3 regions of the Alteromonas sp. ABV2_168 genome follow, and region 1 is predicted to be linked to each of the others. Evidence: predicted binding sites of a transcription regulator. Region 1 holds the regulator's gene; each other region holds the start of a gene.
The links. The regulator FliA, encoded in region 1, starts transcription of late flagellar genes. The targets are predictions, from matches to a motif close to CTAAAGNTNNNNNNNNNNNNGCCGATA.
Positions count from the first base shown of each region.

Region 2: the regulator FliA is predicted to act here: its motif matches at 2,437-2,463, upstream of ACXAH4_RS19945 (flagellin N-terminal helical domain-containing protein).
Region 3: the regulator FliA is predicted to act here: its motif matches at 3,071-3,097, upstream of ACXAH4_RS15585 (flagellar protein MotY).

Region 1 covers NZ_JBSWYQ010000015.1:50,910-55,804, reverse strand. The annotation lists gene flhA (flagellar biosynthesis protein FlhA) at 1-413, shown strand, start outside; gene flhF (flagellar biosynthesis protein FlhF) at 443-1,888, shown strand; gene ACXAH4_RS19045 (MinD/ParA family protein) at 1,885-2,751, shown strand; gene ACXAH4_RS19040 (RNA polymerase sigma factor FliA) at 2,748-3,476, shown strand; gene cheY (chemotaxis response regulator CheY) at 3,524-3,907, shown strand; gene ACXAH4_RS19030 (protein phosphatase CheZ) at 3,942-4,688, shown strand; gene ACXAH4_RS19025 (chemotaxis protein CheA) at 4,701-4,895, shown strand, end outside.
Region 2 covers NZ_JBSWYQ010000018.1:6,610-11,504, reverse strand. The annotation lists gene ACXAH4_RS19950 (flagellin N-terminal helical domain-containing protein) at 1-726, opposite strand, end outside; gene ACXAH4_RS19945 (flagellin N-terminal helical domain-containing protein) at 1,481-2,320, opposite strand; gene ACXAH4_RS19940 (hypothetical protein) at 2,547-3,530, shown strand; gene flgL (flagellar hook-associated protein FlgL) at 3,498-4,724, opposite strand; gene flgK (flagellar hook-associated protein FlgK) at 4,733-4,895, opposite strand, start outside.
Region 3 covers NZ_JBSWYQ010000010.1:165,599-170,493, forward strand. The annotation lists gene ACXAH4_RS15570 (aspartyl protease family protein) at 1-261, opposite strand, end outside; gene ACXAH4_RS15575 (hypothetical protein) at 579-938, shown strand; gene glpQ (glycerophosphodiester phosphodiesterase) at 1,144-2,157, shown strand; gene ACXAH4_RS15585 (flagellar protein MotY) at 2,166-3,029, opposite strand; gene rnt (ribonuclease T) at 3,220-3,855, shown strand; gene ACXAH4_RS15595 (sugar porter family MFS transporter) at 3,962-4,895, shown strand, end outside.

The DNA.
Region 1 (4,895 bases):
AAACCTTATCGGAATACGGCCCCCGCAGTCAGGATCCGGATGTGCTGGTATCGGCAGTGCGTATTGCGCTGAAGCGTTTGATTGTGCAGGAAATCAGTCAGGGAGCGAAAGAAGTGCCTGTCATAACTCTGGCACCAGAGTTGGAACAGATGTTGCACCAGTCACTTCAGGCAGGAGGAGAAGACGGCGCCGGCATCGAACCGGGACTGGCAGACCGGCTCCAGCAATCCCTGCAACAGGCCGCACAACAACAAGAACTGAATGGCGAGCCTGCGGTACTGTTGACGTCAGGCATGTTAAGACCTGTGCTGTCACGCTTCCTGAAGTATTCGGTAGCTGGCCTGCATGTGTTGTCTTATCAGGAAATCCCTGATGACAAACAAATCAAAATTGTCAGCTCTGTGGGTCAATAATCTGACGCCGGGTGAGTGAAGAGGTTGAGATGAAAATCAGACGGTTTTTTGGCAAAGATATGCGGGAAGCATTAAGCCAGGTAAAAGCAGAATTGGGCAGTGATGCCGTAATCATGTCGAATCGCAAAGTGGCAGACGGTATAGAGCTGGTCGCCGCTTACGATAAAGAGCCGGAAGCGAAAATAAAACTCAACACCCGCCATGAAGCCGGTAAACCGGCTGCACAGAAGGCGACGCCAAGCCTCAGCGAAATTATCGGTGACGACGGTCCGGATACCTTACGGGCGTTACTTGAAAAGCAGGTTGCAGAAAAAGCTGCGGCTGCCGGAAGTGACCGTCAGAACCCCGCAGTTTCTCCTGCACCACAAACATCGTCTGCCTTCGCCGGAGATACCCGTAGAGTCAATCCGCAACCCGCTGTATCTCACGACGAAGAGGCGTTTTCATTTGCGGATGTATTTTCTGCAAAAGAACACAAGCCTGCACCGGTATCTCAAATGAATCCCGACTTTAAAGCGGCGGAAAGTCAGCAGTCTTCCGGTGCCCCGGCCAGTGAGCTGGATGCGATAAAAGAGGAACTGGCTTCTCTTCGCAGCGTTTTACAATATCAGGTCGCAGACTTGATGGATGCTAAAAAGCAGCGTCAGCGTCCCGTGCACAGCTATCTGTCCCAGTGTTTAACCGGTATGGGGCTGAGTGCTTCACTGGCTGAGCAACTGGTGCATTACACCCCTTCTCAATACACCGAGCGGGAAGCGTGGATTTATCTTCTCAACCTTTTGGCTAATCGCCTTAATGTTTCCGGTAATGATATCCTGACCCAAACCGGTGTGGTTGCTCTTGTTGGTCCAACGGGAACAGGCAAAACCACGACTGTTGCTAAATTAGCAGCACGCTATGCGCAAAAATACGGTGCTGATCAGGTGGCTATGATCACTATCGATACCTACCGTATTGCCGCTTATGAACAGCTGGCAACGTATGGCAAAATTATTGGCTGTACCACAAGGAAGGCTCAAAGCAGTGAAGAATTAGCCGAACTTCTCTTCCAGTTACGCCATAAGCGTCTAATATTAATAGACACGGCTGGTTTCAGTCAGCGCGACAGTCGTTTAATTAAGCAACTTGGTCAATTTAATCACGGACAAATGCAACCTGTCCGTAAATACCTGGTTGCGCAGGCAAATACCCAATATCCTGCATTGCAACGCATCATTGAAGCGTATAATTCCGTTAAGCTTGACGGATGTATCTTCACGAAAGTTGATGAATGCTACAGTTTGGGTGAGGTTTTAAGTGTTGCTGTTGAACAGCAATTGCCAGTTAGTTATGTGACCGACGGGCAGCAGGTACCTGAAGATATTAAAGTTGCTGATGCAAAATCTCTCGTATCTGCCGCTGCAAAGCTTTATAAAAAGTACGGTTTGAATCATACTAAGCGTAATCATGAAGTTAATTCAGTTCAGGCAGTATGATCGAAGATCAAGCGAGTAGCTTACGAAAGATGAATCAATCACGCCTCATAAAGGTTATTGCCGTTACCGGCGGCAAAGGTGGTGTTGGTAAAACCAACATTACATTAAACACGGCGATTGCTATGGCTAAGCAAGGTAAGCGGGTCATGGTACTCGATGCCGATTTAGGATTAGCGAACGTTGACGTCATGCTGGGTCTGCGTGTTGAGAAGAACCTTTCTCACGTATTATCCGGTGAATGCACACTTGATGATGTTCTGGTAACCGGACCTCACGGTATTAAAATCGCTCCGGCGACTTCAGGTACTCAGGCAATGACTGAGTTATCGCCCACAGAACATGCCGGATTAATCCGTGCTTTCAGTGAGTTGCGGTCGCAGATTGACGTGCTGATTGTAGATACCGCTGCCGGTATTTCCGATATGGTATTGAGTTTCTCCCGTGCCTCGCAGGACATCATGGTCGTGGTTTGTGACGAACCGACTTCTCTGACCGATGCCTACGCATTGATTAAAATTTTAAACCGTGAGCACGGCGTGTTCCGTTTTAAAATTGTGGCAAACATGGTTAGGGACATCCGTGAAGGGCAGGAATTATTCAGCAAGTTATCAAAAGTGACAGGCAGATTCCTGGACGTGGCACTAGAATTGGTGGCAACTGTACCTTTCGACGAAAATATTCGTCGGGCAGTCAGAAAGCAAACCGCTATTGTGGATGCATTTCCCGGTTCTCCTGCGGCCGTCGCGATTAGTCAGTTAGCCACCAAAGCGCTTAACTGGCCGGTACCGGCTCAGCCGGGTGGTCACCTGGAATTTTTCATTGAACAACTGGTGACGAAGCAAGCAGTAGGAAGCCAACGTTGAATAGTAAAGCGGCAGCTTACCAGCAGCAGACCGACAAGTCGCAGCTGGTCGAGCGCCATGCATCCCTTGTAAAACGTATTGCCCATCACCTGATGGCGCGTTTGCCTGCCAGTGTGCTGGTGGATGACCTGATTCAGGCAGGGATGATCGGATTGCTTGAAGCAGCCAGAAATTTCGACGGCTCGAAAGGGGCCAGTTTCGAAACCTTCGCAGGCATCCGTATTCGTGGTGCTATGCTGGATGAAATCCGTAAGGGCGACTGGACACCCCGTTCAGTGCATAAAAATAGCCGTGCTATTACGGAAGCCATAACACAAGTTGAAAGAGAAACTGGCAGAGACGCGCGTGATACAGAAATTGCTGCTAAGCTAAATGTCAGTATTAATGATTATCATCAAATGCTTAACGAGGTGAATGCCGGTAAACTTGTCGGTATTGAAGACCTGGGTGTGTCAGAAGATGTAATCAGCACAGAACAGAATAAAGGTAATGATTCACCCCTCGAAGATTTAATGCAGGGGGCGTTTCAAAAGGCGTTGGCGCATGCCATCACAACATTACCTGAACGGGAAGCAATTGTACTGTCCCTGTACTATGATGAAGAACTGAATTTACGTGAAATCGGTGAAGTTCTTGAAGTCAGTGAGTCAAGGGTCAGCCAGATTCATAGCCAGGCCATGTTAAAACTAAAAGCCCGAATGCAATCATGGCAGGCAGAAGAATAAAACATACTAATATTAATAACGATTGATAATCCTCACCGGAGGCTATTTTGGACAAGAGTATGAAAATTCTTGTAGTAGACGACTTCTCTACTATGAGACGAATCATAAAGAACCTGCTTAAAGATCTTGGATTTTCCAATATTCAGGAAGCTGACGATGGAAGTACGGCCCTCCCCATGCTCCAGCAAGGCGACTTTGAATTTGTCGTGACCGACTGGAACATGCCAGGTATGCAGGGTATCGACCTGTTACGCGCTATTCGTGCAGACGACAAACTCAAGCACTTGCCAGTATTGATGGTGACAGCTGAAGCGAAAAAAGAGCAAATCGTTGCTGCAGCACAGGCAGGTGTAAACGGATATGTTGTGAAGCCTTTCACAGCCGCTACACTTAAGGAAAAACTCGACAAGATTTTTGAGCGTTTAGGTTGATCCAGCCGCTCCCGCCAGAGAAGAGGATTACTGGATGTCTCCTACTAAAAAAGTCCCTATTTCGCTCGAAGAAGCAAAACAGCTGGTAGCATATCTTGAGCAGGGCGATGACGATTCCGCCAACGCCCTGCTTGAAGCTGTATCTGCCAAAGAGTCTGTCGAACTTTTTGCTGAAGTTGGCAAACTAACCCGTCAACTTCATGACGCCCTCAACACCTTCCAGTTAGACGAGCGAATTGCTGGTCTGGCTAATGATGATATTCCTGATGCGCAAACGCGTCTCACCTACGTTATTGAAGAAACTGAAAAAGCGGCTAATACTACAATGGACGCTGTAGAGTCCTGTATGCCCATTGCTGAATCTTTATCAGACCGGATCACAACGCTTGAGCCTGAATGGCAAAAGCTTATGACCCGTCAGATTGAGCTCGGTGAATTCAAGAGTTTATGTATGGATATCGACGCCCTGTTTAAGGACATGTCGAAAGATTCTTCTAAACTTAACAGCCTTTTGACCGAAGTATTAATGGCACAGGGTTATCAGGATTTGACAGGCCAGGTTATTCGCAGAGTGATTGACCTGGTGAAAGAAGTCGAAGACAGCCTTGTGAACATGCTGACCGTGTTCGGTGAACGGGATGCACCTGTTAAAGCACAGAGCACCACGAACAAGCCGGACGCTGTTGAAGCGGAAGGGCCAATCATGAACGCTGAGAAGCGGGATGACGTAGTACAAGGCCAGGATGACGTGGATGATCTCCTGTCGAGCCTTGGTTTTTAGGGGAGCGAATGAATGTCGTTTGATGTTGATGAGGATATATTACAGGACTTTCTGGTCGAAGCCGGAGAAATCCTGGAACAATTACAGGAACAGTTAGTTGACCTGGAGAATAATCCGGAAGACGCTGACCTCCTCAACGCGATTTTCCGTGGATATCACACGGTAAAAGGTGGCGCAGGTTTCTTATCTCTGACTGAACTGGTTGAG
Region 2 (4,895 bases), on a different contig from region 1:
GGTGGCAAAATCTGTATCACGTATGCGGGATCTTGCCGCTGATACGTTTTCCGAGATGTTGCTCAGGTTGCGGATAGTTGACTGAAAACGGTTCTGTATCGCACCGAGATCTGCCCGTTTAGCATCAATATTGGAGATAGCCGCATCCACCGCTGTCAAAGTCACCGAAGCGTTAGACTCAGTAAGCACGTTAAGCTGGCTATTACCATTGGTCAGTCCCGAGAAGCCATAACCACCGGCACGAGAAATATTCACACCAATTGTTTGCCCGGCGTTCGCCCCTACCAGGAAGGCTGAAGAAAAACCGCCCGTCAAAATATCCACACCGGCAAACTGGGTAGTTTGTGCGATACGGGAAATTTCAAACTTAAGCGCAGATACTTCTTTTTGCAGTGCCAGCCGGTCCGCAGAACTGTTAATACCGTTCTGGGATTGAATAGCCAGTACACGAATACGCTGTAGTGCGTTGGTAATTTCCTGCATCGCACCTTCAGCGGTTTGAGCAAGTGAAATACCGTCGTTTGCGTTACGAACTGCCTGATCAAGACCCATGATTTGTGACGTCATACGGTCAGAGATTTGCAGACCTGCAGCATCGTCGCGGGCACTGTTGATACGGAAACCGGAAGACAAGCGTTCGAACGCAGTTGTCAGTGAATTTCCAGTGTTAAACAATTGTCGTTGTGCATTCAAAGATGACACGTTGGTGTTTACATACAGACTCATGGGTCTCTCCTAACAATTTAAGTAAGTGTTGTATTTATCTTTTTTATCAACACGGTTTTTTAAAATCTGGCACAGCGTATGCTAGATAAGCTATGTCAGTGATAATTCTCTGACACTTCTGGGTCACTCCCGGGAGTTGAGCGTCACGCTCTGCTGACAGGCAGGTATGTTGTTCCAGACCTCATACCTCTCACTACCTCCTGGCTTCATTCCTGCCGGTCGGCCCCATCAACTAGTAAGCACTCACTATCACTATTAAACCAAACTTTCCCTGACCTTTATTCTTCTTATTTTTTGAGGAAAATTGTCTGGTCTGATGATAGCCGGCAATGTTCGGTTGTTTTGCCGGAGTAAGCGGGCTTGTCAAAATATTGCCGCTTACCTGTCATCTCCTAACGATTTTTGTTGCCGGATATATTGCTTTTATTCTTTCCCGGCGGTGACAAATATTGTTTTTATTCGTGTCACTTTATTGTTTTTCTGAAGGTAGCCGGATGATTATTATTTTTGTTCCGTGCCCCTTTGCTTTATGTATCGTACGGGGACGAAATTTCCTTTAGCCTTTTTTTAAAAAAAGCAGAGAAAAGAGATATGATTTTTTGAGGATGATTGATTTTTAAGGAAAAAAATGGCCGGACAAATTGTCCGGCCAACCGCTCTTCGTTAGGAGAGAATGAGCGTATTCTCACGCAAAGGGCCTTACGAGTCACTACCTCCCGGCTTCATTCCCATGCGTTTTCAGCTATACGGGTGATTAACCCAGTAACTGTAAGGCTGCCTGAGGACGCTGATTAGCCTGTGACAATACTGTAGTACTTGCCTGCTGGATAATCTGGTTACGGGTCAGGTCAGCGGTTTCTGAAGCGAAGTCAGTATCACGGATGCGTGAACGTGCTGCCGATACGTTTTCTGAAATGCTGCTCAGGTTACGGATAGTAGACTGGAAACGGTTTTGCAACGCACCTAAGTCGGCACGTACACCACCAATCGCAGAGATTGCGCTGTCTACGGCGTCCAGCACGCTTGATGCGCCGGCAACTGTAGCAACTGTAGCATCGCTCATGCCCAGGCCACCGGCACTGAAGCCGTCAATACCCGCCAGATTGGCAGCAGAAAGGTTTACAGAGATAGTCTGACCGGCATTTGCACCAACCAGGAACTGCGCTGAGAAACCACCGGTTAAGATATCAACACCGTTGAACTGAGAGTCCGTAGAAATACGGGTGATCTCTGTTTTCAGTGCAGACACTTCTTTTTGCAGCGCCAGACGGTCAGCAGAACTGTTGATACCGTTCTGAGACTGAACCGCAAGCTGGCGGATACGCTGAAGCGCAGTTGTAGTCTCATCTAACGCACCTTCTGCTGTCTGTGACAGAGAAATCGCGTCATTGGCATTACGGACGGCCTGGTTCAGGCCCTGAATTTGGGTAGTCATACGGTCTGTGATTTGCAGACCAGCGGCATCGTCTTTTGCACTGTTAATCCGGAAACCAGATGACAGACGCTCAAAAGAGGTGCTCAGGGAATTACCAACATCAAATAATTGACGCTGTGCGTTTAATGCAGACGCATTTGTATTAACGTACAAAGACATAAGTCTCTCCTACACTCTCAGTCCAGCAGGGCTGGCTGCCGGAACAACCGGCGATTACAAATTAGTAGTCACCAAAACCTGAGGGGTAATTGATGAACTGGCTCTCTCAGTAGTGTTATCGACATGGGGGGATTTCCCTTTAATAAAAAAATACAAAAATTGCCGTAGAGCGGCAGACATTTGCCGCCTATACTCAGTTAACACTTTGGTTTTATAACTATTTTCTATGCCCGAAAAAATTTTAAAAATTGATCGTCTTTGCCGCATATCCAGCCCGTATGCCCATTCCGCCTTTACCGGGCTGATAGCAAATGGTGAAACATTTCTTTGCTGTTACCGCCAGGCACTGACCCATGTCAGTGACGATGGCAGGATTGAAGTGACGTCGGTGACCGGTGACGGACAGGTGACAAACAGGCAGAGATTGTCATTACCGGGTTACGATTTGCGGGATCCTAAACTTTCCCGCGATGATAACGGGCGATTATGGTTAATTGCATTTGCCCGTCCGGTGACTCAGGCGACACGGGGAAACCGTTTTCAGATGGTGAGCTGGTTTTCCGGCTCCGGAAAAAGCTGGTCCTCTCCCCGTTTCTTTGGTGAACAACACTGGTGGTTATGGCGGATTACATGGCAAAACAACAAAGCGCTGGGTCTTGCTTACCATGGCGGCCCTCAGCAACTGACGTTATTTACCGGTCATCCCGGCAAAAATATGCAGCGTCATCCGATCCCGGCGATGTCTCTGGCAAGAGATAAGTTGGGCTACCCTAATGAAAGTGACATGCACATAAGCAGTGACGGTGTGATTACCGCACTGGTCAGACGCGATGCAGACAGTTTTACCGCGCAGTTAGGCACAAGCAAACCACCGTATAACCGCTGGTACTGGCGGGATTTAAAAACCTATATTGGCGGACCTGCCATGGTAATGTTGACGGAGGGATATGCACTGGTAGCCGGAAGACAGTGGACGGGCAAAGAACTGGTCACACAAATCTGGTTGCTGGATTTGGCGAAGGCTTCACTGGTGCCCTGCCTCACTTTACCGTCCGGTGGAGATAACAGCTATCCCGGCCTTGTGATTCAGGATGACACACTGTTTGTCAGCTATTACTCAGGCCATACCGACGATGAAACCCGCGTGTATTTCGCACGGGTTTCAGGCGTGAATAAGTTAAGAGATATAATTAAACAGGGAAAGGTTTGAAACTTTCGGGAATGTTGCCAGGGCTGCGCTCAGCGCAGCTTCCTGTTTAGCAAACTCAGTTGACGCTTCTGCATAATCAGTTTCTTCAATCTGTGCACGGGCATCTTTTGCGGTGATTTCCAAATCCAGATTAGTTTCATATATTGATTCCGCCACGTTCATCCGGCCTCCCAGCGAAGAACGCTCGAGATTAATACGTTCCATGCCGTTGTCCAGACCCACCAGCGCGTCGCCAAGGGCATCAGTTAACGCATCGCCGCTTAACGAATCATTAATCAGCTGATTGGCGATATCATTCAGCGTTTCCGCAACGTTTTTTTTCACCGGCGTATCCAGAGAGAAATTCACCGTGTCTCCGGTCGTTCCGTCAAGGGTAAATGCCATCCCTTTAATGGTAAACGGCTCTCCGGACGTGAAATCTACTGTACCTTCCACGGCACCGGTAGCGGTATTCGTCAATTGCACCTGTCCGGTACCCAGTACTGTCAGTTGGTAATTATTATTTGCCGCTGTCACCGGGTCATAATTTTTTTCGTAAAACTGATCAAACGTGCCCTGCTCTCCCACCTTCGCCGTTTGCACGGTGGCGCCGGAAGAACCGGTTACGGTGAAATCAAAACGACTGAGCACATTTTCAAACACTTCCTGTCCGGACGTACTGCGCTGCACCGTGACACTGTCTGAAAGCTTCACTGATGTCGCGCCCGAATCGCCGGTATAGAAAATAGCATTACCGGTGGCAGCGGGATTGAAGGTAAAAGCCTGCTGCTGCGACTGATAGCCGGCGAAAATATAATTGCCGGCAGCATCCTGCGTGTTCATCAAATCGAACACCTCATTACGGATTTGTTCCAGTTCCACGCCGATTGCCCGTTTATCTTCGTCGGTCATGATACCGGAGCCCGCCTGCACGACAAGAGTCCGGGCACGGTTCAGCGAATCATTAATATTGGTCAGTACTGCTTCCTGTTGTTCCAGGGCATTGGTCAGCAAGTCGTTATTACGCTGATACTGGGTAAGCTTATCCAGTTGTTCGGTGATACGGATAACCTTTGCAGCTCCCACAGGATCGTCACTGGGACGATTCAGTTTTTTCCCCGTCGCCAGCGCTTCCTGAGTATCTGCCAGGCCTTTCTGGTTATCCATGATGGCGCGGATATTTTGATCGTAAATCTGATTAGTTGAAATACGCATAAGCTACATTACCTCGCTGCCGATAAAATCGTATCGAACAACTCCTGAGCCGTGGTGAGAATGCGGGCTGCCGCAGCGTAGGATTGCTGATAGCGAACCAGATTTGCCGCTTCTTCGTCGAGACTCACGCCGGATGTGGAATCAAACCAGTTTTCCGACTGCACTTTCATC
Region 3 (4,895 bases), on a different contig from region 1:
TTTACCGTTCGCCAGTCTGGCTGCCGATTTACCCGATTTTTTCAGCTTCCGGCCTTTGGTTAACGCCTCAAAAGTTGCTTTATTTAAGGTCAGCAAGCCGGAGCCGGTGTCGAGAAGAAATGAAGCTGTGACTGCCGATTCAAGCGTCGCTTCAAGGTACAGGGTACCGCCTGCACTCTGGTCAAGTGGCACCGCCTGTTCACTGGCAACTACGGCAGTTGAAAGCAGCATTCCTGCTACCCATAAAATGATGCTCTTCATAACTGTTCCGGCCCTGCTGACGATACCTGTACAGTTACAGCAACTTAAACGCCATTCCGGTAAGTTACTGATATTTCATTACCCTGTTCCTCTCAGTGCCCATCCAACAAACCAAATAAGTGCACAACCAGCCAAATTGCACCACCAAAAAGCATGAAAAGAAAAAAAGTAGTGAAATCGTCCACATTTGATAGCTAAGCATTCTCTAAACCCTACAGCTGATAGATTAAAACTATCTCCAGATAGTATTGTTTCATTTTTATTCAGCCATACAATGGAATAAAGCACCATTTTGATGCAAACAAAAGGACACTGTTATGAAAAGAACCCTCTCTCTGCTGAGCTTATGTGTTTTACCGGCCCTGTTTACCGGAGCGGCTGCCGGCGAAACACGAAATAATGAAATGGTTGATATCCAGGTTGTGGATTATGCCGGTAAACCACCGTTTAAACGCAAAATAGTCAGCCTGCCGGTACATGACGTGGCTCAACTTGAGTTGGCAGGTGGCGAACCTAAAGAGTATGTGGAAGTGAAAGAGGTCATCATGCGGGGTAAACCTCCCTACCGCCGCATCACAACAACGATGCCTGTATACGATGTCGCTCAGTTTGAACTGCTGGAAACGGAACAACAAAGCGGAAAACAGGGCACTCGTCCCCCGTTTAAGCGCTTCTGAACATAATGTCAGGGCGGCGTAGAATTGACTAGGCCGTCCTGTTCCCTTTCCTCGTTGACCATTTTTTCAGTACCTTCCGCTTTTACAGATCTACGTCACACGAATGTCTTCTTTCCCCGCCAGAATAGAGGTTTTGGTTCCGGCAAAAACATCCTGTATGCTTTTCTTTTGCTGTCGTTACCTGTGTCGTTCACCAATAAAGGATCTGTTTGTGTTAAAAAACACTTTGCTCTCTTTCACCTTTTCTACACTGTGTTTGAGTACCAGTGCTGCTGCATTCGATATCATTGCTCACAGAGGTGCATCCGGCTATCTTCCCGAGCATACACTGGAAGCTGCAACACTGGCGTTTGCCCAGCAACCGGATTACATCGAACAGGATGTGGTAGCCACTAAAGATGGTGAACTGGTTGTACTTCATGATATTCATCTGGATACAGTAACCAATGTGGCCGCGAAGTTTCCTGACCGCGCCCGTGACGATGGCCGTTGGTATGCGCTGGATTTCACGTTAGCGGAATTGCGCACTCTTCAAGTAAAAGAGCGGGCGGATACCGCTGGAAAACAAGTGTTTGCCAAGCGCTATCATGGCAATAAAGCGCTGTTTACCATTGCTACGTTAGATGAACATATAGAACTCATCAGTGAATTAAACCGCGAATTTAACAGCAACATTGGCTTTTATACTGAAATCAAGTCGCCAGCCTGGCATAAAAAAGAAGGCACAGATATCAGCCAACTTCTGCTTGATACACTGGCGCGCTATGACCTCAATGGCGGGAATGCCAATATTTATGTGCAGTGTTTTGATTTTGCTGAAGTTAAGCGTCTGCGCGACGAGCTGGGTTTTAAAGGCAAGATAGTTTTGTTGCTGGCTGACAACAGCTGGGGTGAGTCTCCCACTGATTACCAGGCACTTCTGACTGAACAGGGCATGCATGATATTGCAAAATATGCTGATGGCATTGGTCCCTGGTTACCACAGTTACTGGACATGAAGGCAATACAGCAAGGTAAGGTTGTCCCTGCTTCCTGGCTGGCAACGGCGAAAAAAGAAGGGCTGATTATTCACCCTTATACATTCAGAATTGATGCACTGCCAACAGGTATGACAGCAGAACAGATCCTCGGACTGCTAACCGGACCGTTGGCGGTTGATGGTGTTTTTACCGATCAGGTCCCGCCGGTAAAAAGCTTTTTACAACACAGCGGAAAATAACCAGACGTCTACCCCCTGGATAACCGCACTACAACGCGGCGGTTGAGCGCACGGGCGTCACTGTTGTCATTTGGCGAGATGTGACGCTTCTCGCCGTGGCCAGTGACTTCGATACGGGAGGCATCCACACCCATGGCTGTAAAATACTCTTTCACCTGATTAGCACGGCGGACAGATAACTGCTCGTTGCTCCAGCGTCCGCCATAGCTGTCGGTATAACCGTCCAGTAACACCAATTCCAGTCCGCTGTCTTCTTTCAGATATTCCCCAATCATGTTCAGACGCTTTTCTGAGTATTTGGTTAAATCCACACTGTTTTTCTCGTAAGACAGCACGGTGTAGGCAATATCATCAAAACTGTAGGGCAACAGTTGTGACACGCACTTCACGAAGTTGCGGTATACCGGTGTGAAGTTGCTGGCATTCAAGGCAACAGCCACTTTGTCGTATTCGTTGTACCAGTCCTGATAGTAGATAGTCGGCCAGTAGCCCTTTTCCAGTTCACTGAGCATTGTCCAGGCAGCTTGCTCAGGCAGGTCGCCGTTGTACTGGGTTCGCAGGGTCATATCAGCAATGTTTTTAGGTGCTGCGCCGGGCATCCATGAAGGAGGGACTGAATAAACGGCGGCCACGCCAAATTTCTTCGGCAGCAGTTGCATGTCCAGCTCGAATTCCATATTCAGTTGCTTCGACGCTACGCTGGAGAACTCGGCATCGCCGTAACCGGGTACCGCATGAGATAAAGTGCACTGCAGACGGCTTTCATCTTTCAATTGCCAGTCAGAGGATTCCACAGTCGCAGAATACTGGCGCATTGCGCCGTAACCCGGTGCACTTATCAGCAAAAAACACAATAAAGCCTGTCGAAACATAATATGCCCTGAAACTAAGAGAAAAGAGGTGGCTCTTTCTTTATCGCCGCCCTGCGCAAAAAGTTTAGCACAATGGTCAGTATAATCCCCTTCCCTCACAGGTAACAAAGGTAGATACATACGGCGTATCTTGCGATAATCCATTTTTGCTCTGCCCATGCACTTGTTTATTCAGAGGCTTCTTCGATCTATGTCTGAAAACGCGAATTTGTTAAAGCACCGTTTCCGTGGTTATTTTCCTGTCATTATTGATGTGGAAACTGCCGGTTTTAATGCTACAACTGATGCACTGCTGGAAATCGCTGCTGTCACTTTGCGTATGGATGAACAAGGTGATTTGCACCCCGACAAAACCGTGCATCACCATGTCAATCCCTTCGAGGGCGCGAACCTGGAGCCGGCTGCACTGGAGTTTAATGGCATTGATCCTCATTGTCCGCTAAGGGGCGCACTGGATGAAGCCGATGTCATGAAAGACGTATGTAAGCAAATCCGCAAACTGCAGAAAGATGCAGACTGTCAACGCTCAGTGATTGTGGCCCATAATGCCACCTTTGATCAGAGCTTTGTAAATGCCGCGATTGCCCGCAGTAACATTAAGCGCACTCCGTTTCACCCGTTTGTGTCTTTCGACACAACGACACTGGCAGGGTTAGCCGTCGGTCAGACAGTACTGGTAAAGGCATGCCGTGAAGCCGGGATTGCGTTTGATCAGAGTGAAGCACACAGTGCCCTTTACGATGCAGAGCGGACAGCAGAACTGTTTTGCTACATTGTGAACCGCTACAAACATTTAGGTGGCTGGCCAGTCGCGCCAGCGGAATGACCGGTCACAGGAACAACTATCCGGTTTCTATTTGACGTCGCCTCTTTCTTGTTAACAAATTGTAACGTACACTGAGAATAACTGAATCGTTTAAGTCGTGTACGTTATGAAACACCCCGTTGTCCTCTGGACCCTGACCGTCGCCTTCGCCGGTTTTCTTTTCGGATTTGATACCGCTGTTATTTCCGGCGCTGATCAGCTTATTCAGGCTTTATGGCAAACCTCAGATCTGACTCACGGATTGCTGGTCATGTCTTCTGCCCTGTGGGGTACCGTTGCCGGCGCCCTTACCGCCAATATTCCCTGCGATAAATTTGGACGCAAACCAGTACTTGTTGGCATTGGTATTTTGTATGTGGTGTCAGCCATTGGCTCCGCACTGGCAACCGATCCTGTGTTTTTCAGCATTATGCGCTTTATTGGCGGGTTTGGGGTCGGCGTGTCTTCCATTGCGGTGCCCGCCTACATTGCTGAAATTGCACCGGCGCAGAAACGGGGCCGTATGGTAGCCACCTATCAGTTCCAGATTGTGTTTGGTATTCTCATCGCCTTTCTTTCAAATTTTATACTCTCCGCCTGGTTCAGCCTTGACTGGCGATGGATGCTGGGTATAGAAGCCATTCCGGCAATGATTTATCTGTTACTAGTACTTAATGTACCGGAAAGCCCGCGCTGGCTGCTCCTGCACCGGAATGATGAAAAACAGAGCAGGGATATTTTGCTCCGCGCCGGTGAAACTGACCCGGATGCTGTGCTGGCTGCGGTAAAGCGGGATGTTCAGAATCATCGCAGCCCGTCACTGTTCAATGCTGCCTACCGTTTACCGGTGTTGCTGGCTTTTCTGGTAGCGATGTTTAATCAGTTGTCAGGCATTAATTTTGTTATCTACTTTGCACCCAGAATATTCTCACTGGCCGGCCTGGATGCTTCTTCGGCTTTGTTATCCAGCGCCGGTATAGGTCTTGTTAATCTCATATTTACCCTCGCCGGACTGGCACTGATCGATAAAATGGGCAGACGACAATTGCTTTTTGCCGGCT